One region of the Methylobacterium sp. UNCCL125 genome, then DNA from elsewhere that is predicted to be linked to it. Evidence: predicted binding sites of a transcription regulator. Region 1 holds the regulator's gene; each other region holds the start of a gene.
The links. The regulator LexA, encoded in region 1, represses DNA repair genes until DNA is damaged. The targets are predictions, from matches to a motif close to TGTTCNNNNTGTGTTCNG.

Region 1 (7,228 bases):
CAGCAGAACGGCTGGTCGGCCTCCTGCTACACCGACCCGGGCAGCACCGCGATGCGGACCCTGTGCTCGGTGGGGCGCATCCCGCCGGGGTGATGCGATATCGACCCCGGCAGGATGCGCGCGAAGGGGCCGATCAGTACTCGATCACGCCGTCCAGCGCGTAGTGCTTCACGGTCTTCCGGTTGGCGATCAGCTCGTCCACCGTCGGCTCGCCCTTGAGGGCGCGGGCGATGGCGAGCTTCGTCGCCTCGTAGTTGGTCCGGTAGAGGTCCTTCTGGTCGAGGTTGTCGTCCTCGGCGCAGCGCTGATCGAGCCAGATCATGATGATCATGCACAGCTCGTCGAGCCCGTCCTTGGGCAGGATGCCCTCGATGATGCAGTCCACGATCGCGTCGCCGGTGGCGGCCTGGACCACGCCGCCGAGGAGCTCGGCATACTCGGCCGTGTGGATCGTGACCTTGGTGGTCATCATCGTGGCGGGGCGCACGAGCTGGTTGAGGTCGCGGACCACGAACATCCGCGTGTGGCCCTGGACCTGCCCCATCATCGACGCGAAGGCCTGGCCGACCGGACCGCGCACCGAGCCGATCAGCACCTCCGGCATGGCGTCGGTGTACTGGCCCTCGGCCGCCAGCACCGTGGCCTCGCCCGTGCGGAACCAGATCTCTTGCATGTTCGAACTCCACCTGATCGGAGCCCGCGGGAGACATCATCGGAGGCCCCGCGTCAATCGCGTCAGAGCAGGCCCACCCCGTCCAGGACGCCGACCATCGCGAACGCGATCGTGATCCCCGACACCGCGTAGACCACCCCCTTGTAGACGCCCGCCACGCGCTGCCCCTCGGGCAGGGCCCGGGTGGCGAGGAGGATCAGCAGGCCGAGCGCGAGCGGCAGGAGCAGCGCGTTCATCACCTCCACGGCGATGTTGAGCGCCACGAGATCCGGCACGAGCTGCACGGCGACCGCGCCGGTCGCGACCGCGAGCGCGAAGGCGCCGTAGAAGGCCGGAGCCTCCCGGGGCGACTGCTCCAGGGAGTGCGGCCGGCCGGTCACGTCGCCAAACCCCCAGGCCAGCGCCAGGGCCACGACGTTGAGCGCCACGAAGGCCGCCGCGATGATGCCCACCCCGAACACCACCTGCCCGAGCCACGGCCCCAGGGCCGGCGTGAAGGCGCCCGCGAGATCGCCGACGGTCTCCAGCCCCTTCGCGCTGCCCTGCCCGGCCTTGCCGATCGTGGCGGCGGCGGCGACGAGGATCGCGCCCATCACGCATTGCGAGACCACCGCACCCACGAGTGTGTCGAGCCGCGAGCGCCGCGCGTGCTCCCAGCCCAGGCCCTTATCGACGATCGCCGACTGCTGGTAGAAGATCATCCACGGCATGATCACCGCGCCGATATTGGCCGCGATCAGCACCCGGAACTGGCCGTCGCCCAGCGGCATGTGCCCGAAGGAGGCGACGATCTCGGGCAGGTTCGGCCGCGCCGCGACGGCGAGCCCGACGAAGACCAGCTCGAACAGGCCGACCACGATCGCCACGACCTCGACGCGCCGGTAGCTCCCGGTGAAGACGAGCCCCAGGAGCAGGCAGGCCGGCAGGCCGAGGCTCACGAGCCGCGGCACCCCGAACAGGTCCCCGATGCCGGCGATGCCGGAGAATTCCGTGACGATGGCGCCGATGCCGGCGACCACGAGGCCGCCGTACGAGATCCAGGCCCAGGCCGGCCCGTAGCGCTCCCGGATCAGCGCGCCGTGGCCGCGTCCGGTGGCGGTCCCGAGCCGCACCGTCAGCTCCTGGACGACGTACAGGATCGGCACCAGCAGGATCTGGAGGAGCAGGAGCGAATAGCCCCAGCGCGCCCCGCTCTGGGCCGCCGTGATGAGGCTTCCGACATCCGTATCGGCCAGCATCACCACGAGTCCCGGGCCTGCGGCCTTGAGGTAAGCGGACAGGCGAGGCAGGGAAGCGCTGGGCACGGCTCGGGAACAGTCCCGCGCACGGCCGGTTCCGGCGGGCGCCTGCGGCGTTTTCCCGGGGCAGGCGGGAGGGACATGTGATGGCGGAGAGCACGGATCGGGGCTCCGGCTGGAGCCTGCAGGCGACCGCCGTGCCCGACGGGGTGCGCCTGGAACTCGCCCTGGCCGACCTCGGCGGCGCGCCGGTCACCGCCGCGATCGTTCTCGACCGGGCGGAAGCCCGGGCCTTCGCACGCGCCCTGCTCGCCGCCGCCGGCGACGCGGCGGAACGGACCTTCCCGAAGCCGGGCGCCTGACGGCGCGCCGCCGGTCGGTCAGCGGGCGAGACCGGGATTGCGGCCGGGCAGGCGGGGGACCACGGTGCCACGCTTCTCGATCGGCGTGTCGCAGGCGTAGGCGAACTCGGTCTTCAGCGGATCGAACACGGTCTCGCCGGTGATCCGGCAATCCTCGCGCACGGTCTCGTCGAGATAGGCCCGGGCGGCGGTGCGGAAGCGCTTCACCCGGGTGGCGTCCGGCTCCGGATCGATCCGGGCCTCGCTCAGGTTGCAGCCGGTATATTCGCGCAGGGCGTTCGAGACGATCAGCATCCGGCGCATCTGCCGGTTGTCGTAGACCTCGTAGGGCTCCTTGCAGCCGATCGTCACCACCTGGGGGGTGAGCGCCACGTAGTTCCGCGAGATGTAGGAGAACCCGGTGGTGCAGCCGGCGAGGCCGAGGGCGGCGAGGCCGAGGGGCAGCAGAGCTGCGGGTCGTCGCATCCTCGTCATCCCAAGAGGGTCCCAGCCCGCGGCCCGGATCCGCCGCCTTCCCGGCGGGGCGCCGCGGTGCATTGAAACGGCTCCGCTTGCGCCGTCAATGCGTTTCTCGACCTTGCTCCCGCGAGCGCGGAGCGACGCGCCAAGCGTAGCGGTGCCGCCCTTGCGGAACACTTGCGGAACGTTTAACCTGTTCGTGATTTGTTTCAGAGACCGTCACGGGGCGGTCTGCCAAGCCGCGAGTCCCCCTTCGATGCTCACGCGCAAGCAGCTGGACCTCCTGCGTTTCATCCAGAGCCGGATGCAGGAATGCGGCGTCCCGCCGTCCTTCGACGAGATGAAGGACGCCCTCGACCTCAAGTCGAAATCCGGCATCCACCGGCTGATCACGGCCCTGGAGGAGCGCGGCTTCCTCCGGCGCCTGCCGAATCGGGCGCGCGCCATCGAGGTGATCCGCATCCCCGAGAGCCTGAGCCAGACGGCCCCATCTTCGGCCCCATCTTCGGCCCCGGCCGAGCCGCGCCGTTTCACCCCGAGCGTGGTCGAGGGCGGCAAGTCCAAGCATCCGCCGGCCCCGGCCAGCACACGGATGATCGACGACGCCGGTCGTGCCATTTCGATCCCGGTGATGGGCCGGATCGCCGCCGGTACGCCGGTCTCGGCGATCCAGAACCAGAGCCATGCCATCACCCTGTCGCCGGACTTCGTGGCCGGCGGCGAGCACTACGCCCTGGAGGTGCGCGGCGACTCGATGGTCGAGGCCGGCATCCTCGACGGCGACCTCGTGGTGATCCGCAAGCAGGACACGGCCAATACCGGCGACATCATCGTGGCGCTGATCGACGACGAGGAGGCGACGCTCAAGCGTCTGCGCCGCCGCGGCTCCTCGATCGCCCTGGAGGCCGCCAACCCGGCCTACGAGACGCGTGTCCTCGGGCCCGACCGGGTCCGGATCCAGGGCCGCCTCGTCAGCCTCGTCCGCCGCTACTGAAGCGGCTCGGCCGGCGCGTCGCCGGGGGCGAGGTCCCCGCCCGACGCATCGGTTTCCGGAGGCGTTGTCGCCCCGTCGTCAGAGGCGCGGGCCTCCGCGGAGGGCGCGGTGACCGGTTGTGGCGGCACCGACCCGTGTCCCGAGCGTGGTCGCCAGGGCACGGCGCGGCCATCGGCCCGGGCGTGATGGGCGACGAAGCTCTCGCCTTCGGACCTGAGGGCGACGGCGCCCTGGGCGGACAGGACGCGCCGGTCGATCACCAGGGGGCTGGTGCAGGTCGGAGGGGCCACGAGGCCCGTGATCAGCACCGCGGCGCGGGCGCAATCCTCCGGGAAGGCCCGCCGGTCCCGGACCAGGGCGACCGCCCGTCCGTCCGGCAGGCGCGCGGTGCATCCGAGCCGGTCACAGCGGCCGCCGCCCGATCGGACGATCAGTCCCCCGGCTCCCCGTCCGTCGCCGTCCGCCTTCAGCCATTGTTCGAGGACGAAGCCGGACGGACTGCCGAGGGCCGCAAGCCGTCCGTCCGGCCCCCGCACCGCGGCTCCCGCGCCCTGCCGATCGACATAGAGGTCGTAGCGGTCGGGTCGGGCCGCGACGACGAGTCCAAGCAGGATCGGCGGCACGGCGAGCCAGCGCAGGCGGGAGGCCGGTAACGTCGCGAGCAGCAGGCCCGCGGTCAGCAGGAACAGCGCCGCGGTGCCGAAGGCCGGCACGACCACGATGGCCCGCTCGAACCCGGCGATCCACTGGGAGACGGCGAGCATGCCCCCCACCGCCTGACCCATCAGCCACCAGATCGGGCGGTCGAGGGCGAAGGGATAGGCGAGGATCCCGATCACCGCGGAGGGCATCACCACGAGGGAGACGAGCGGCAGGGTCAGGGCGTTGCCGACGAGGCCGAAGGGCTGGATCGTCTGGAAATGGTAGGTGGCGAAGGGTGCGGTCGCGACCTGCGCCACCAGGGTCGTGGCCAGGGTCCCGGTGACCGCCGAGAGGCCGGTGCCGACGAGCCGACCGAGCCGGCCCGCCCCGGGGCGCACGAACAGCCGCCCGTCGATCAGCCGCGCGCAGGCGATCAGCCCGGCCACGGCGCCGAAGGACATCTGGAAGCTCGGGCCGAGCAGGCCCTCCGGCTCCCGGGCCAGGGCGATCAGCGCCGCGAGGGCGAGGTTGCGCATGGACAGGGCGGGCCGGTCCACCAGGATCGCGCCCAGCATGATCAGGGTCATGATCAGCGAGCGCTCGGCGGCGATGTCCCAGCCCGAAAAGGCGCAGTAGGCGGTGACGCCGACCATGGCGAAGCCGGCCGCGATCTTCTTGATCGGCCAGAGGAGCGCGCAATGGGGGACCAGCGCGAGGAGCGCCCGCACCAGCCAGAACACCACGCCGGCGGCCAGCACCATGTGGAGGCCCGAGATCGACACAACGTGGTAGATCCCGGCGGCGCGCAGCGCATCGTTGGTCGCCGGGCCGATGAGGCCGCGCTTGCCGGTCACCAGGGCCGCCGCCACCGCGCCCGCCTGGCCGCCGGCGGCCTCCGCGATCCGGCGGGTGAGCCCGTTCCGGGCCGCGTCGAGCGTGGCGGCGAGCCGCAGGCGGAGGGGCGGCGGCTCGGTCGGCGCCCGGATCGTGACCGCCCCGACCAGGGAGCCCACCGCGCCGATCCCCTGGAAGTAGGCGTCTCGGGCAAAATCGTAGCCTCCGGGCCGGGCCGCCTCCGGGGGAGGCAACAACCGGGCGGTGGCGGCGACGACGTCCCCGGGAAGCGGGGTCGGCGTCTTGCGGAAGGACACCCGCACCCGGGCGGGCCGCGCCTCCGGCGCGAGGCCGGCGAAGCTCTCCACCCGGATCAGCAGCCGGGCGCCGACCTCGCGCTCGTCCAGGGCCTCGACCGTTCCGATGAGGGGGCCGATGGTGGTGCGGTTGAGGACCGGGGCGGCGACCTCCGAGACCCGCCAGGCCGCCGCCGCGAAGCCGAGGAACGCGGCCGCCACCGCGAGCACCGCCGCCAGCGCCGCAGGGCGCGCGCCGAGGAGCGGGATCGGCGCCAGGGCAAGGGCGGCGGCGACAAGGGGCGCGGCCAGGCTCGGCGCGCCGTCGGTCGCCGCGAAATAGACCAGGATCCCCCCGCCGAAGGCCACCGCCAGCCAGGGGAACAGCCGGCGCTGCTCGGCGTCCCGGGCGAGGCCTTCGGCCACCCAGTGGCGGATGACCGGGAGGGCGGGCGCGCGGGGGCCGGCCAGCGCCACCGCGCCGCCCGCCAGCCTCGCGCCGATCCGCCGCATCGCCGCCGCCCCGTTCCGCGCGACCTGTCTCGGGGCCGGGCGATTCTGCGGGCGATTCTTAACGCATCCTCCGGCTCGTGCTACAGCCGGTGCTTCGTGCTACGGGCGCCCTGTCGAGCCCCTCGCCGCTCCGCCGCCCCTTCGCCGTCCGTCGCGCTCCGTCCGCGACCAGCCCCGGAACATACCGGACCGATGTCCTCAGCCGTCGTCACGCGCTTCGCCCCCTCGCCCACCGGCTACCTGCATATCGGCGGGGCCCGCACGGCGTTGTTCAACTGGCTCTACGCCCGCCACACCGGCGGCAAGATGCTGCTGCGCATCGAGGATACCGACCGGGAGCGCTCCACCAAGGGCGCGATCGACGCGATCCTCGACGGCCTGTCCTGGCTCGGCCTCGACTGGGACGGGGACGTGGTGTTCCAGTTCGCCCGGGCCGAGCGCCACCGGGCCGTGGCCGAGGAGCTGCTGGCGGCCGGCCGTGCCTACCATTGCTATGCCACCGCCGAGGAGCTGACCTCGATGCGGGAGACCGCCCGGGCCGAGGGCCGTGCCCCCCGCTACGACGGCCGCTGGCGCGACCGCGACCCGTCCGAGGCCCCCGCGGGGGTCAAGCCGGTGATCCGCCTGCGCGCGCCGACCGAGGGCGAGACCGTCGTCGAGGACGCCGTCCAGGGCCGCGTGACCTGGGCCAACAAGGACCTCGACGACCTCGTCCTGCTGCGTTCGGACGGGACGCCGACCTACATGCTGGCCGTGGTGGTCGACGACCACGACATGGGCGTCACGCAGATCATCCGCGGCGACGACCACCTCACCAACGCGGCGCGCCAGAGCCAGATCTTTTCCGCCTTGGGCTGGGACATTCCCCGGATGGCCCATATCCCGCTGATCCACGGGGCGGACGGAGCCAAGCTCTCGAAGCGCCACGGGGCGCTCGGCGTCGAGGCCTATCGCGATCTCGGCTACCTGCCGGCGGCCCTGCGCAACTACCTCGTGCGGCTCGGCTGGAGCCACGGCGACCAGGAGGTCTTCTCCACCGAGGAGATGGTCGCGGCCTTCGACCTCGGCGCGGTGGGGCGCTCCGCGGCGCGGTTCGACTTCGCCAAGCTCGCCAACCTCAACGGCCTCTACATCCGCACCAGCACCGATGCCGATCTCGTCGCGGCGATCGAGACGATCCTGCCCAATGTCGGTCCCGGACGCGGCCTGTCGGCGCC
Region 2 (7,228 bases), on a different contig from region 1:
GGGGCTGCTGTCGCGCGATCTGGCCGCACGGCTCGTCCGCATGACGACCGAGACGGTGAACGCGGCGGCCCTCACGGACGCGGTCGCCGCCGCGCGGGTTCTCAACCTGTCGGCGGCGCGGCGAGCGGCGCAGCAGGCCATGCGACCCGAGGCTCTGCGCACGCTCACCCGCCTCGGCGAGGACACCCTGGCGCTTGAGGCGCGCCTCGGTCAACGCGGGGCGGCTCAGGCGCTGAACGTGGCTCAGAACGCGCGCGAGGTCGGCAGGATACGACGCTTGGCTGAAGCGGTGGGCAAGCCGACACGCTCCGCCCTCAAACTGCTCGGCCCGGCTGCGTTCCTCCTCGGCAACGTCCTGGCGTGGCTGACGCAGGCACTGTGGCTCGCTCTGACCTGGAGCTTCGCCGCGGCGCTGCTTGCCCGGCGTATCGGGCTGACCCTCGGCCGACTGTTCTGGGGTCCGGCGAGGCCGCGCGCGCGGCTGGGCAGAGGCGCCGCGTAGGGGGGAGAGCGGATGGACTGGCGGCGCGAGAACATCCCGCGGATCAGGCTGGATCGGCCGTGGAAGCGGCTGCTGCTGCCGGGCCTCGCGATCCAGTGGCTGATCTACATGTTCCCCTCCGGCCGCTATAGCGCGATCCTGTTCGAGACCCGGCAGGCCCGCAGCCCGCTGATGACCTACGCCTTCAGCGCCGCGTTCTACCTCGGACTGCTGGCGCTGCTCGGCGGCGCGCTGGCGGCCAAGCCGTAGGACGGCGCCGTGGCACGCCGCAGGAAGAACGCCGGGGACGGCGGCCTCGGGCTAGTCCTCATCCTCCTGGTGATGGCGTTCGGCGTCATCGTCGCCGTCGTCGGCTTCCTGTTCCAGCTCGCCGCCACCGCGGCCCTCTACGCGCTGCCGCTCGCGGTCGGCATCGCACTCCTGGCCTTGCGGGATGTCGGTCGACATCCACCCGCTTTGTCGGACCCGGCGGGCTTTCACGATGGGGGCATCGCGCGGAGTGTCGCCAAGCTCCTCGGCGAGAAGGAAGCGTGGACACGCCGCCGCCGCGAGCAGTACGGCCGCGGCTCACTCGAAGGGCTGCACCTCACCAAGGGCAGCGGCGAGACGCGGTTCGACACGCGCGGTCGGCTGGGCCGGGAACTGAACGCCACCCTCGACGCGGCCGAGACCGCGCTGCTGCGGATCGAGGGCGCGGTCCGCGACGCGCGACTGCGCGTCGGCGCCGACATCCCGCCCTGGCGCGCGGAGTTCGAGGGTTGGGTAAGGCGATACGCCGTCAAGCTCGCCGTCCTACACGGGCTGGTGGCCTTCGGCGTCGCAACCGTCGTGCTGTACGTCTGGTCGCTCGCCCGGCCGGACGCGGCCTATGCCGCGCAGGGCTTCCTGCTGTGGGACCCGCTGCCGCCGCGGGTGCTGATCAGCCCGCTGGTCGGCGCGGCCGTGCTCGCCTACGCGACCTTCGCCGTCGCGCTGCGGGTGCATCGGCGGAGGCTGCCGGAGCGGATCGATCGCGATCGGGCGGCGGCGTGGCTGCACCTCGAAGCGAGGTGGTCGCCTCACACCGACGCCGACGATTACTTCGTCGCGGACCGTTCGGAGATCCCGCGCGACGAGGAGCGGACGGAGCGGCGGCGGGAGGCACAGCAAACGCCGCCCGATCCGTCGTGGCACGAGGTCCTCGGCGTTGCGGCCACCGCCTCCGAGGGGGAGATCAAGACCGCCTACCGCGAGGCGATCAAGGGCTACCACTCGGATCGCGTCGCCACCCTCGGGCCGAAGCTGCGCGCCCTGGCCGAGGAGGAGTCGAAGCGCATCAACGTCGCCTACGACGCGGCGCGCAAGGCGCGGGGGTTTCGCTGAGGCGCGGTTGCGGCGACCGAACCGACGCCCCCCCCCCGTGGCTACTCCGCCGCCTGCGGGAGGGATTCGCGGTTGTCGTGCTCCTCGTCGATGACAGGCCCGGTCGCCTCGTCGGCTTCGCCCCCCCGGTACACGCTGTGGCCCATGCTCTCCTGGATCAGCCCGAGCAGCCGCTCGCGCCGCGCGGCGTAGAAGGCGGCGAAGTCGTCCCCCCGCAGCAGGGCCGGGTCGATCGCGTGGCTGGCTACGAGGCCGTCGAGCGCCGCGTCGTCGCTAATCGAGCCAGCCTCGCGAAGCGCCCCGAGGTAGCGCGACGGGGCCGAGCCGCCGATGATGCGGTTCGTCTTGGCCGTCAGCGGCGTTTTGTTGACGATGGTGTCGTAGCGGGTGCGTGGGACGCCGTTTTTCTCGCACCACGCCCGGGGGAACACATGGTGGATATCGACCGCGTCCTCGAAGTACACCGTGTCGTCGTAGCTCTGCCCGGAGCGGAAGTCGCGGGCGCCCTCGCGCATCAGGCGGGCGTGCACCCCCTTATAGGCTGCCGACAGCCGCGAGGTCATCGTGTCGAGCCGGTCGGCGCGGAACACCGCGTCGCGCACGCTGCTCGGCTCCGGGCCGCCGTCGATCCAGGCAGGGACCTCCCACAGGTCCTTGCCGTAGCGCGTTTCGACCGCCGAGCCGTAGAGTTCGCCGAACACCCCGCACCAGTACCACCGGGTGAGCTTGCGCCGCGCGGCTTCCTCCTCCCAGCGGTCGCCGATCGCCGCCAGGATCGCGGCCAGGGGCACGAGTTGGGTGGTGTAGGGCACGTCCTTGAACCAGTGGATGCGCTGCGCCCGCAGGAAGCGGGCGACGCGCTCGTACCCGGCCTCGACCTTCGGGGCGTGCTCTCGGTAGGCGGCCAGCGGCAGGTTGAGAATCGCGTCCCGCGTGCAGATGACGGGCGGCGGATCGCCTGCCGCGCCGCCCGCGACGTGCGCCCGGCGGCGGGCGGCTGAGTGCAGCAGGGAGACGGCCTGAAGCAGGTCGGTGGGCTGCACCTGCGAGAGGACGTTGTGCTTGGCCAGCCGCTTCTGGCGGCCGGGTATCTCCGCCGTGCCGAGCCAGTCCTGGCGCAAGTCGAACTCGTCGGTGGCGAAGATCGCGGTGAGCAGTTCGAAGGCGTCGAGCTTCTTGCCCCCGGTGTTGACCTTCTCGAACACGAGGCAGACGGCCTCGCGGCTGGTGGCGCGACCGAGTTCGATTACCGGCATCTGGTAACGCAGAAACGCGGTAAGCACCTTGTCGTAGAAGTCGCGGTAGAAGCCGCGCTTGTCCCGGTCGTCGCGGTCGAGCCAGAAGTCCTCGAAGCCGTGCTGCCACTCGCGGTCGTCGAAGATGCGGTTCACGGGGAACAGCATCGCCTCGTACTCGCGCTCGGGGGTGGTGAGATCGAGGACGACGTCGCGGCCGAAGTTGCGCGTCTCGGTCTTATTTTCGGGCACACCGACGATGGCTTCGCCGCGGTCGTAGTTCGGATCGAGGGCGGCCTTCATATCGATGTAGTACCAGCGCTTGATGCGCTGGCGCTTTGCGTTGAGGGTCTCGACGACCTCCCGGCGCATGACGGCTTGATAGAGGGAGGTGATGCGCTGCTGGCCGTCGAGCAGAAGGCTTTCGGGCTCGCGCGCGGCGCTGACCTTGGGCGCGCCCTCGACGGTGCGGGGCTTGAAGCGGACCTCGCCGCCGGTCTGGAGGGTCATGAGCGCACCGACCGGGAAGGAGCGCGAGATGGAAGCAAGCAGGCCGCGGATGCCCTCGTCGTCCCAGACCCAGCCGCGCTGGAAGTCGGGTAGCTGGATCAGGCCCTCGGCGGCCTTACGCAGGAGTTCGTCAAGGGGCTTCTTCGTGGAGTCGAACTCGACGCGGCTCATAAGGGTCCTCTCAAGCCGGTGCGCGAAGCCAGTCGCAGATGGTTGCATCCTCAACTTAGAATGGTCAAGGTTGTTCGGGGTGTTCCTACCTGCCTGAGGCCGCTGACAGGGAGAAGAGGTCTGGCGATCGAGATCTGATGCGGTGGCTTCGGCTCAACGCGAGCGCAGTTCCTCGCATTTGTGTTCCACTTTCGTTCCGACGTCTGATCTGATATGCCTCGCACCATGGAGGCTGTGCGTGGCCAAGGTGGAGCAGTTCTTCGACGAGCAGACTGAGCAGTCCGAGGCCAAGGCTCGGATCGTAGCCAAGTATTTCGACGCCTGGGCGCACGTCATGCTGGCCAACCGCCGCAAAGGCATTCGTATCGACAGACTGGGTTACATCGACCTTTTCGCCGGACCCGGCCGTTACAAGGACGGGGCGAAGTCGACACCACTCCTCGTGTTGGAGCAGGCCGTCGCCAAGCCGGAACTGGCCGAGATTCTGACGACGATGTTCAACGACAGGGACGAGGAGAACGTCGACTCTCTGAGGATCGCGGTCGACGCCCTACCTGATCTCGCCAAGCTCAAGCACAAGCCGCGTATCTACTGCGGCGAGGTCGGCGCCGACGCCGAGGCGATGTTCAAGGGCATCCGGATGTTCCCGACGTTCTCGTTCGCCGACCCCTTCGGCTACAGGGGCCTGTCGCGCGGCTTCGTCCAGGCCATGGTGAAGGACTGGGGCTGCGACTGCGTGTTCTTCTTCAACTACGGCCGCATCAACGCGGGCATCAACAACGACGCCGTTCGCGCGCACATGGACGCCCTGTTCGGGCGCGAGCGCATCGACCGCATGCGGGCGTTCATGACCGAGATGAGGCCGAACGAGCGAGAAGCCTTCGTGTTGGAGGAACTCGCCAGCGCGCTGCGCGACCTCGGCGCGCCATTCATCCTGCCGTTCCGCTTCAAGCGGGCGGACGGCAGCCGCACTTCTCACGCGCTGGTGTTCGTCTCGAAGGACAAGCTCGGCTACGGCATCATGAAGGACATCATGGCAAAGGAGAGTTCGACGGAGGACGAGGGCGTGCCCTCCTTCACGTACTCCCCCGCCGACGCGCGCTGCCCGCTGCTGTTCTCACTGAACCGGCCGATCGCAGCGCTGGCGAACGATCTGGCCGTCAGGTATGCCGGTCGCACGATGACGATGAAGCAGATCTACGAGGCGCACAACGTCAACACGCCGTTCGTCGAGAGGAACTACAAGCGCGTGCTGAACGAGATGGAGAACGCTGGCCGCATCACCGCCAGCCCGCCCGCCGCCGAACGTCAGATGCGTAAGGGCGAGCGGACGTTCGGCGAGAACGTCACGGTGACATTCCGGTAGAGGCGAGCGGCGTGGGAAGTTCCTCATCAATCGAGTGGACAGACGCGACCTGGAACCCGGTCGCGGGCTGTACCATCGTCTCACCGGGCTGCACGAACTGCTACGCGATGCGCATGGCCGCCCGCTGCGAGGCGATGGGCCACGCCAAGTACGCCGGAACGACGCGCAAGTCGGGCGGTCGGGCGAAATGGACCGGGAAGCTCGTGCTCGATCGCAAGGCCCTGCACGCCCCACGCGCGTGGGCGAAGGGGCGGCGGGTCTTCGTCAACTCGATGTCCGACCTGTTCCATGAGGACGTGCCGCTGGCATACGTGCGCGAGGTGTTCGCGGTGATGGCCGAGACGCCCCAGCACACGTATCAGGTCCTCACCAAGCGCGCAGACCGGCTGCTCGAAGTCTCGCCGTCGCTGGCGTGGCCCGACAACGTCTGGATGGGGGTGAGCGTCGAGAGCGCGGACTACCTCTGGCGCATCGACCGCCTCCGCGAAGCAGGCGCGAAGGTGAAGTTCCTGTCTCTGGAGCCCCTTCTCGGACCCCTTCCCGACCTCGACCTCGACGGCATCGACTGGGTGATCGCGGGCGGTGAGAGCGGGCCGGGCGCGCGCCCCGTCGACTCGGCTTGGGTGCGCGAGATCCGCGACACGACCGTGGAGGCGGGCGTCGCGTTCCACTTCAAGCAGTGGGGCGGCCCACAAAAATCGCGCACGGGTCGGCTTCTCGACGGGCGGACCTGGGACGAGTACCCGGCCGCAGCCGCCTAGAGCAGAGCGCACCAGTCCGGCCCCGATAAAGTGGACGAGCCGATTACGCCCCCTCATTCGAACGGATCGGATCTACGCCGCCAGGGCTACACCCTCGACGCCCCCCCGCGGGCCGAATGGCGGGGCGTGGCCGATGACGGGCACGAGGTCGCGCTTGCCGCGGGCCTGGATTTTGAGGACACAGAAGCCGGTCTCAGGGCTGTGGAAGGTGACACGCTCGATTGTGCCCGCCAGCGCCTCGATCGGTTATCCTCGATCAGGATGCTTCGGTCCGCTGCGCTGCCCCACGCCCTACGTCCATATTGGCCTACCCCACATATGGGACCGTCGCCGCGCTGAGGCATTGGAGCGGCGAGGATCAAATCAAGGTCAAGACCGGACCGCGCAACGCCTGGGGCTAAAAGATTGACGGATAACGCATTCTCTGCGCGCCCCACCCTGCGGAAGGCTCGCCAGTCAAATCACGATCAAATCCTGCGTCCTCACGCCCAGTAGGGGACGTAGCCTGCTTTCGGGCGTTCCGGGTCGGCGGGGCGTATCGCTCCCTCGTCCAGGGTGTCCCGGATTACCCGTGAGACCTGGGCGGCATTGCGGTCTTCGATCCCGAACCGATCGCGCAAGGAGGCGTTCGTCAGGAGACCTCCTCCGTGGAACTTCAAGCAGGCGTGCTGGAAGCAGACACGGGCGCGCTCGATCCGGGTCATCTCAGCGAACGGTCGTGCCCCGAGCAGGATGGCCCGGAAGTTCGCGTCGACGACCTTCAACTCCAAGCCAGGGAGGCGGTGTTCCTCCAGGGCCGCCACGATCTTGACGAGCCCCGACCCAAGTTCCTCGCACAGGCCCATGCGGCGCATGAGCCGGGCCATTTGCTCATTGCGGGACCGTGGGGGAGCGCCGAACAGCTTGCGCAGCACGTCGGTCACGGGCGCACCCGGATTCGAGATCTCCACGCGGTTGTCGAATATCTCCACCAGCGGCCCCGACCCAGTCACGGTCATGTCCTGATGGACGAGCGCGTTGGCGACGAGTTCCCGAAGTGCAATCTGCGGGAAGGCGCGCCGCTGCACACGGACGCCGCTGACCTCAATGCGTTCCTCGCTCGGAAGCAGGTCGTCGATGTAGCGTAGCAGGCCGACGAACCCGGCGGCATAGCCCTTCGAGCCCTCTTGGATGCGCTTGCTCTTCACGCGCGTGTTACCGTCGTACTGCACGACGCGCAGCGCCTTCCGAGCGAGGCCATCGAACTGTTCGAGCCTGCGCGCGAGCAGCACAGCACCGAGGTTCAGGATATTCCACCGATCGCCCACGTCGCGGGCGATCA
Region 3 (7,228 bases), on a different contig from region 1:
GGGAGACATCAGCATCCCACCCCACTCGCGCCGTAGCTGCGTGCCATGAACGGAAATCAGATGACCGCCCGGTAGTGGGCATGCAGTTTCGGATGACCGTCGCCGTGTCGGCCCCTGGAGCGAGCCGCTCCTATGCGATCGGTTCTACCGAGCTATCAGCCGAACTGCGGGGACACGGAGTGTCCTCTCCTCCCCTGGCGCTTCTGACAGCGCAAACCACTTACGGCTGCGGGTAGGCCTGTGGCGTGGGAGCCATTTTCGGCTCGGCGCGCGTTGGTGGAGCCGAATCGGGTGGCGGGCTTGGCTTGGGCGGCGAGACAGGCGACGGAGGCGTCGGAGCCGGTGCGACAGGCGCCACAGCCGGCGGGATCGGTGTTGGTGCCGACGCCGAGACCTCACCCGACCAACAGCTCATGTACGGGACGTTGGTCACTCGATACGCGATGAACGTGGCCACCGCTGCCCCGACGACTGCGAGCACGCCAACAAACCCCAGAAACCTTCGCTGCCATTTGATCCGACCGGCAAGGGTGACGAAAATCGTATCGAACTGATTGCTGAGCGCCGCAAAGTCCCGCTGAAACTTGGTTTTTTGGCGCGCGATATCGTCGGATATGGACGTCAGCGTCGCCCATTGGTTTCCGATGGCGATCGCCAAGAGCGCGACGAAGATCCACGCTCCCACGACGACGGCGAAGTTGGTCCAGAACTCGACGCCGCAGGCGGATGTGACTTTCAGCTGCGAGGCGACGATGACCGTCGCGACAGGGATACCGAGCAACTGCGTCTGGATATCGATAATCGTTTTATGGATCTTGTTGAGATAATCGATGCGTGCGGCTTCGATCTCGTTGCGGATCTTCGAGTAAGAGAAGCTGGACGCGAACAGCTGATAGCCGTTGCGAACTTCCTCGTTCACCGAACCGAGGTTTGCGATGAGGTGGCGAAACCGGACTGCGACCGGCTGAGACGCGCAGATCCCGATGACGGCTTCGGCGAGGATCGCAAGCTTCTGGTCTCGGTGAATCTCGTCGGCGCACGCGCTGAGAATGGCGTCGGCGTTGGAGACGCTCACACGGTCCAAGTCGGCGGCCTTATACGCCAGCGGAACGCTGAACTTGCCATCCTTGATGAAGATCAATTCCCTTTTGGATTGATCGACATATACCGCTGCTTCGCCGACGAGCTTCGTGAATTCGAGGACCTTGCGATAGGTCGCTAAGCGCTCGGGACAAGGATCAATGTCCGGTGTGATACCGCCGTCGATGACGAAGTAGGCGCGCGGTTCTTTGACCCGCGCTTCCGGGCTATCGAGCAACCCGTCGAAGTCGCGAACGAGGGAGCCGAGCGCGGTCCGGGGTGGGCCGACGCGGACTGATACGATCTGACCGACTTGAAGCGCGTCGTCTTCGAGCACCACGATGTCTGCGTCAACAGCGACATCCTGGTCATCTTCGATGAGTTGGATGACCTCCAGGACTTCTTGGGTCGCAATCGACAGCCTTCCCTGATCGCCGTTCTGATCGAAGGCGATATGACGATACAGCAGGGTCAGCTGATCGAATGTGATCCTAGCCATCTTGGCTGTACTCAGCGCGCAGCTGCGCTGTGAGATCTTCGGGCAGGCCGGTCAACGTGAGGGTGTTGTCCTCAGCGTTGAACCGCACATTTCCGCGGGTGATCGCGTCGCGGTTGAACTCGATGCTCCAGGTCGAGGTCTTGCCTTTGAATTTGATCAGCGGTCCGAGGGCGCGGCGATCAGGCACGAAGCCGTCGTTGAGGCGCAGATCGGGATCGGCCAGAACGGTCATCAGCCTCTCGGGATCCTGCGGGCTCAGTTCGTTGGCCAGCGCCTCGAAGCTGAGTTCCTCCTGAGCCTTGGCCGAACGCTCGCAGATGGTTTTTGCGCGGGCGAGGAAATCGTCCTTGCTCGGGGTGTCCATGCCTTCATCTGTGGCGAATGCCATCAGCGCCTGGACGAGCTCGGCCGTGTCACGGCGGTTCTGGACCGTAGTGTCACAGCCGAGGAATTCCTTAAAGTACTCGGAGACCTCCCGCTTTCCCTTCAAGAAGCCGATGTAGCGCTCCTCGCCGTTGGCCCAGCTGGTCATGTTGATGCGGCCCGCGAACCGAAAACCGTCCATGTCGAGATGGCGGACATCCTGGACATCGAGGTCGCTCGTCATCGATGCGCCGAGCTTCTCGTTGACGATCGCGATAAGGAGGTACTGCCGTTCTTCGCGCTCGAAGTGAGCGAAGAAGACGTGGCCGCCCGTGGCAGCGCCCTTGTAGCCCGCCTGAGCTTTCAGCGTTTCCATCATTTTGTGCGTCAGCGTCGTGAAGTCACTGGGCTGGACGTTGAAGTAGGCGCGGAGGTGCTTCTCGGTCGGAAATCGATCTTCATCGACCGCGAATTTCCCGTAAGATTTCGAGGTCCGCTTGGCGTAGAGAGCGGTGAGGTCGTCGATCACGCGTTGCATCGTCTGAGTGACTTTCAGATCGCTTTTTCCATGCTTAACGACGAAGGCCCCCTGGGTTTTGGTCAGGTTGTGGATCGCGACGCGGATAATGGTGTTTGTCACCTGCCCTCCCAGCGGCGAATGCAACGACCTCAGGTGTCGTTCACTGCGGCCGAGACTGGCTTGGCGCAAGGACGCTGACAACCCAGACGATACGATCGCCGCCCCCTGTCCCGGGCTCCTTTCGGGGTGAGTTGGATCGTGCAGAGCGCTGACCCCGCATCCCACGTGAGCCCGCTGTTTTACACTGTGAACAAAAAGAGAACAAGTGTGGGTTGGCAGCCGCGTGCTCGCTACGCCAAAGCGCAGAGAACCTGCGCCGCTGTATGCAAACTAGGTTTTTGCATACAGCACGTTTGGAGTGTCGGACTGCGTGGGAATGACGGTCACCGTCGAGGATGCGACTTGCGAGAAGGCCCGCCATCTTGAAGAGCTTCGGGTCCTGCCGCCATCGCATTGGGGTGGCGGCAGGAGCGCGCAGGAGCTTCTCGCGGCGTTTGTCCGTCCCAATGGTCGCGACGCGGCACGGGCGGGTACAACAGAACCCCGGCCCCAGGGCGGCGTTACGCGCAAAAGCTGTTCGCCCAATGCGAACGGATCGCTAGAGTCCCTGACGAGCAGAAACGGCAACGGTCTAAAAAGGACACTCGAGCAAACGCCTCGTAATGCGCCAAAAGGGCGTTAAACCGCGGTAGAGCACAACACCCCCAGTCAACTTCGCCGAAGGTTCATAGCCGCGGGCTGGCCGCCCCCAAGCGGACATTCTCAATGCCCGGAATGGGTCACGAGTTCGCGTCAGCCTCGCCCAGCTATGCGGAACCGTGACCCGCTTTTCTCGCGAGTGCGAGCTACAGGTCGCTGGCCGACGTCGAGGCCGCTTGTCGGCAGAACCGGCCCGTCGAGAGGTGCCAAGTTTCAGACACTTGGCGGGGCGGGGATCGGCGCGAGAACGGCGATGGTCCGGGTCGGGTGGCCTCGGTGCTGACGGGTCAGTCAGGCGGGGTTCTCAGGCGCGCCAAGCCGTATGGGCATTGAGGTACGGGTGCCAAGACAAGGGGGTTAGTCAACCGCCTGCCGCGGGTACGCCGGCGCCCACCGGCAGGCGCGTCATAGGCGGTGGAGGCGGTCCTGCTGGTCCAGCTCGTCTACCGCCGCTCGGATCAATTTTCGCTGTAATGTAGTCGTCGCGACGGCCGCGAGACAGCCGCGGACGCGGTCGTCATACGCAGCGATGCAGGGCTGGGACCTGTCGGACGGCCGCCCCCTCAGCGCTCGTCGCCATCCGCGGCCTCCGCCCGTTGTAGCCGCCAGATCGGCACGTGGTTCGGGTCGAGCCGGGCTCGCCGCTCCGCCATGAACCGGCTGAACGAGGACGTCGTCGACAAGACCGCGTCGCCGATTGCCAGTCGCAGTCGCATCTGCCCGATCTCCTCGAAATCGTCTGTTTCGCGCAGCAGGCCGTGTACGCGGTGGAGGTCGACCGTGCCGCCCGCGATCAGCGCGGCAGCGTCCGCTGGATGGTCGGGAGCCTCGGTGTGGCACCAGAGCCAGAGGAGGTGCTCCGCGCTCGCCAGCTGCGCCGGCACGCCGAACCACGGGCGGGTGACGGCCTCGGCCAGCAGTTGAGTCTCGGTCGCTCCGGTGCAGGGACGCAGCGTCAGGACGATGGGACGTCGGCACCGCTGCGGGTCCATGTGCGCCGTGAACCGGGCGCGCGTCGCCCGCGCCAGTTCCGTTGCGCGCTCGCCCATGTCCGCGCCGAGGTCGGCGACGATCTCTATCTCGCCGACGAAGCGGGCCTGCTCGTGCAGCGTCAGGGCGATGCGTCCGACCACGGCGTAGGCGAGCCCGGTCGCGTCGAGCCGCCCGACGATGTCGCGGAAGATTGCCGGCAGCATCCCCGGTGTTGGATCGCCTGGGTCGGTGACGTCGACCAGCAGCGCCTCGATGTCGGCTGAGCTGCCGCCCATGCTGTGTGTCCTCCGGGTCAGACGTGGGTACGGTAGTGCGCGTCCGAGTGCACTACGTGGTCCTGTCCGGTCAGACCGAACAGCTGGACGAGGTCGGCGATCATCTCCGGCCGCTGCAGGCGCCGGTCCGCGTAGAGGGTGAACAGTGCCGGCCCGCGCATGTAGACCACCCGCCCGCGCGGGAACGCCTCGTACTCGTAGCCCGCGATCGCCGGTGGCAGGCCGCGGCGGCGCAGCGCGGTGGCTCCGAGCCGGCGCCATGCCTCCCAGACCTCGTGGTGCCCGCGCGGGTGGGTGAGGCAGTCGCCGTAGGCTTCCGCCTCCGCTAGGGGCGTGCGGTCGGTGACCAGCACCGTGCGCCCGTCGTCCGGAACGCCCCAGAAGATGCCAACGTACGGGGCGGGCGGTTCGCCGGAAGGGGTGTCGGGACCCGGTGCGGCGGCATCCGTGCCGGTGAGGGACGTGCTCATGGTGCCCATCCCCGTCAGAACACAAACTTCCAGTCGATACGCCGTACGGGCGCGCCCGGATCGGCGAGCGTGGCCGAGCACATCACGACGATGTCCTGCTGCACCAGCTTCCCGCCGGCCCGCACCGGGTTCGGTTTGACCAAAAAGCACAGGCCGGCGGCCTTCCACATCCGCTGGGTGGTCGGCCTGTCGTAGGTCATCAGCGTCACGTTCGTCAGGCGCAGCGCGTAGCCGAAGGCGTTCTCCATATCGGGCGCCTGGGCGGTGAACAGTGCCAGCACCGTCTTCGGGGCGCCCCGGCCGTCGCCATAGCCGGTGAGGAAGCTGATCTCGCCCTTGCCGTCATCGACGAAGCGGAAGTCGTGGTTGCAGGGGGTGGGTCGGCCGTCGAGCTTGAGTTCGAGGCAGCCGCCGGACTTCATATCGTCAACCGGCGGGTTGGCTCGGGCCGGGTAGGCGGCCAGCAGCAACAGGGCGAGCGGCAGCATCGCGCGCATCATGGGGGGATCCATCGAGAGGAGTGGCGGGATGTGAGCTGGGTCAGACCAGCCGGGCGCGGGAACGCCCGGCCGGGGGGTACTCTCAGCGGCGGGCCAGCGCGCCGCCGAAGGCGCAGGACGCCCCATGGAAGTCGCCGCAGCCCTGCTCCTCCACCCGCACGCGCTTGCGGTCCGGGCCGAAGCGCAGGGTGAGGGTACAGGCTTCGTCCGATCCCTTCTCCTTGCGGGTCAGCACCAGCGCCCCCGCGCCCCCGGGCTTGGCTAGGCCGCGCAGCTCGCCGGTGCATTCATTCGGGATTGCGGTCTCAGCGATGACGAAGTGGGCGCCGCTGCCGTCGCCGAACTCAAACACATGAAGGTCGAGCCGACCGTCGCCGCGGCCCTGGTAGCGCCCCTCGAACGGCGAGTCGGCATGGGCGGGTGCCGCGGCCAGCGTGAGCGCCAGCATCGCGCCGAGCCTCAACGCGGTCGTGGCGGTGTAAGCCTGCCAGGGGAGACGCAGCGCGCGGCGGTTCGTGGCGGGGTGACGAGACGGCCTGGACATGACGAAGGGATCTCGCGGACGGTCCGGAGGAGCCGAGGAGAGGGATACCCGTTGCCCACCCCGGGATTTTACCGCCGGACGCCGATTCATGCTGCGTCCGGCGGTCGCACCCGATGTGGGCAGGGTCGTCAGGCCGCGTCGGGCGTCGGGGCGGCGCCCGCGTCGGCCGGGCGGCGGAAGGCGGCGGCTGTGCGCCCGCCGGGCTTACCGACCGCGTAGACCCGCAGCCCGTGCCGGCCGCGCAACTCCTCGGTGACCGCCCGCAGCCAGCCGTCGCGCTGATCGGCGTCGAAGCCGAACACCACGAGGCGCGGCTCGGGGTCGACCCGGAGCCGTCGCGACCCGGAGGCGACCTCTGCCACGAGCGGGTCGCGCGCTGGCAGCGCCGCGAGGTCGAGGCCGCGGGCGGTGAGCACGGCCCGGCGCAGGGCGTCGAGACGGACGAGGTCGCAGCACAGCGCCGGGTAGCCCGCCGCCAGCCGCTCGGCTTGCGCAGTCAGGCTCGCCCGGTAGCGCGCGACCTGCGCGACGATCGCCGGGGTGGTCGTCGAACGAAGCCCCGGGTTCGCCGCGAGCTTGGCCTCGTGGAAGACGAGCCAGGCCTCGCTCGGTACGCCCCGCTCCTCCAGGCTTGCCACGTCGAGCCGGTCCTGGCGGAGGCGAGGTTGGGCTGAGGCAGCGGGGGTCTCGGCGTCCGGTGCGAGGAGCGCGGCGTCCGCCTCTGCTTCGTCTTGCTCGACGGGGGCGGTCGCGGACGCCGCACCGGTGAGCGCGATCTCGACGTCGACGACGTTCGGGCTGGCCTGCACCAGCGCGTGTAACCCGGTCTTCTCCAGACCGGACAGTGCCGCGGCTGCCCGCTTCATCTCGGCGAGCGTGCCGGGCCCGTCGTACCGCGTCCAGACCGCGCTGCCCGAGTCGAGGTCGAAGCCCCCGTCCGGGCCGAGCCGGGTCAGCGCTTGGCGCTGACGTACGAGGTACTTGGCGTGTGTCTCGGCCGCCACGCCCGCGCCCGCCAGGGTGATGCGGAACAGCGAGGCGCCGCGGTGGTAGACGTTGAGCGAGCGGTCGCGCACCGCCAGCAGAAGGTCCGGGTCGGCGAGCACGTCGGACCACCAGCCCCCGTGCGGTGCGTGCGCGAGCGCCTCCAGCGCCGCGAGGAACGATTCGCCGAGGCTCCGGTACGGGGCCGCGGTCGTGGCATTGATCCCCGTGGCGTCCCCCG

Region 2: a site for LexA is predicted at 3,962-3,979, ahead of BM396_RS10375 (three-Cys-motif partner protein TcmP). Genes of this name have one in related genera too.
Region 3: a site for LexA is predicted at 2,769-2,786, ahead of BM396_RS24640 (nucleoid-associated protein). Genes of this name have one in related genera too.

What each region holds. Positions count from the first base shown of each region.
Region 1 covers NZ_FPBW01000019.1:67,434-74,661, forward strand. The annotation lists gene BM396_RS19710 (hypothetical protein) at 1-93, shown strand, start outside; gene fae (formaldehyde-activating enzyme) at 134-673, opposite strand; gene BM396_RS19720 (NRAMP family divalent metal transporter) at 736-1,977, opposite strand; gene BM396_RS19725 (hypothetical protein) at 2,058-2,273, shown strand; gene BM396_RS19730 (hypothetical protein) at 2,292-2,738, opposite strand; gene lexA (transcriptional repressor LexA) at 2,989-3,726, shown strand; gene BM396_RS19740 (ComEC/Rec2 family competence protein) at 3,720-6,011, opposite strand; gene gltX (glutamate--tRNA ligase) at 6,204-7,228, shown strand, end outside.
Region 2 covers NZ_FPBW01000008.1:217,128-224,355, reverse strand. The annotation lists gene BM396_RS10395 (hypothetical protein) at 1-502, shown strand, start outside; gene BM396_RS10390 (hypothetical protein) at 515-751, shown strand; gene BM396_RS10385 (J domain-containing protein) at 761-1,864, shown strand; gene BM396_RS10380 (GmrSD restriction endonuclease domain-containing protein) at 1,906-3,780, opposite strand; gene BM396_RS10375 (three-Cys-motif partner protein TcmP) at 4,019-5,146, shown strand; gene BM396_RS10370 (DUF5131 family protein) at 5,158-5,907, shown strand; gene BM396_RS10365 (ATP-binding protein) at 6,390-7,228, opposite strand, start outside.
Region 3 covers NZ_FPBW01000027.1:88,537-95,764, reverse strand. The annotation lists gene BM396_RS24645 (hypothetical protein) at 221-1,579, opposite strand; gene BM396_RS24640 (nucleoid-associated protein) at 1,572-2,582, opposite strand; gene BM396_RS24635 (hypothetical protein) at 3,785-4,489, opposite strand; gene BM396_RS24630 (hypothetical protein) at 4,507-4,959, opposite strand; gene BM396_RS24625 (hypothetical protein) at 4,974-5,459, opposite strand; gene BM396_RS24620 (hypothetical protein) at 5,542-6,003, opposite strand; gene BM396_RS24615 (hypothetical protein) at 6,132-7,228, opposite strand, start outside.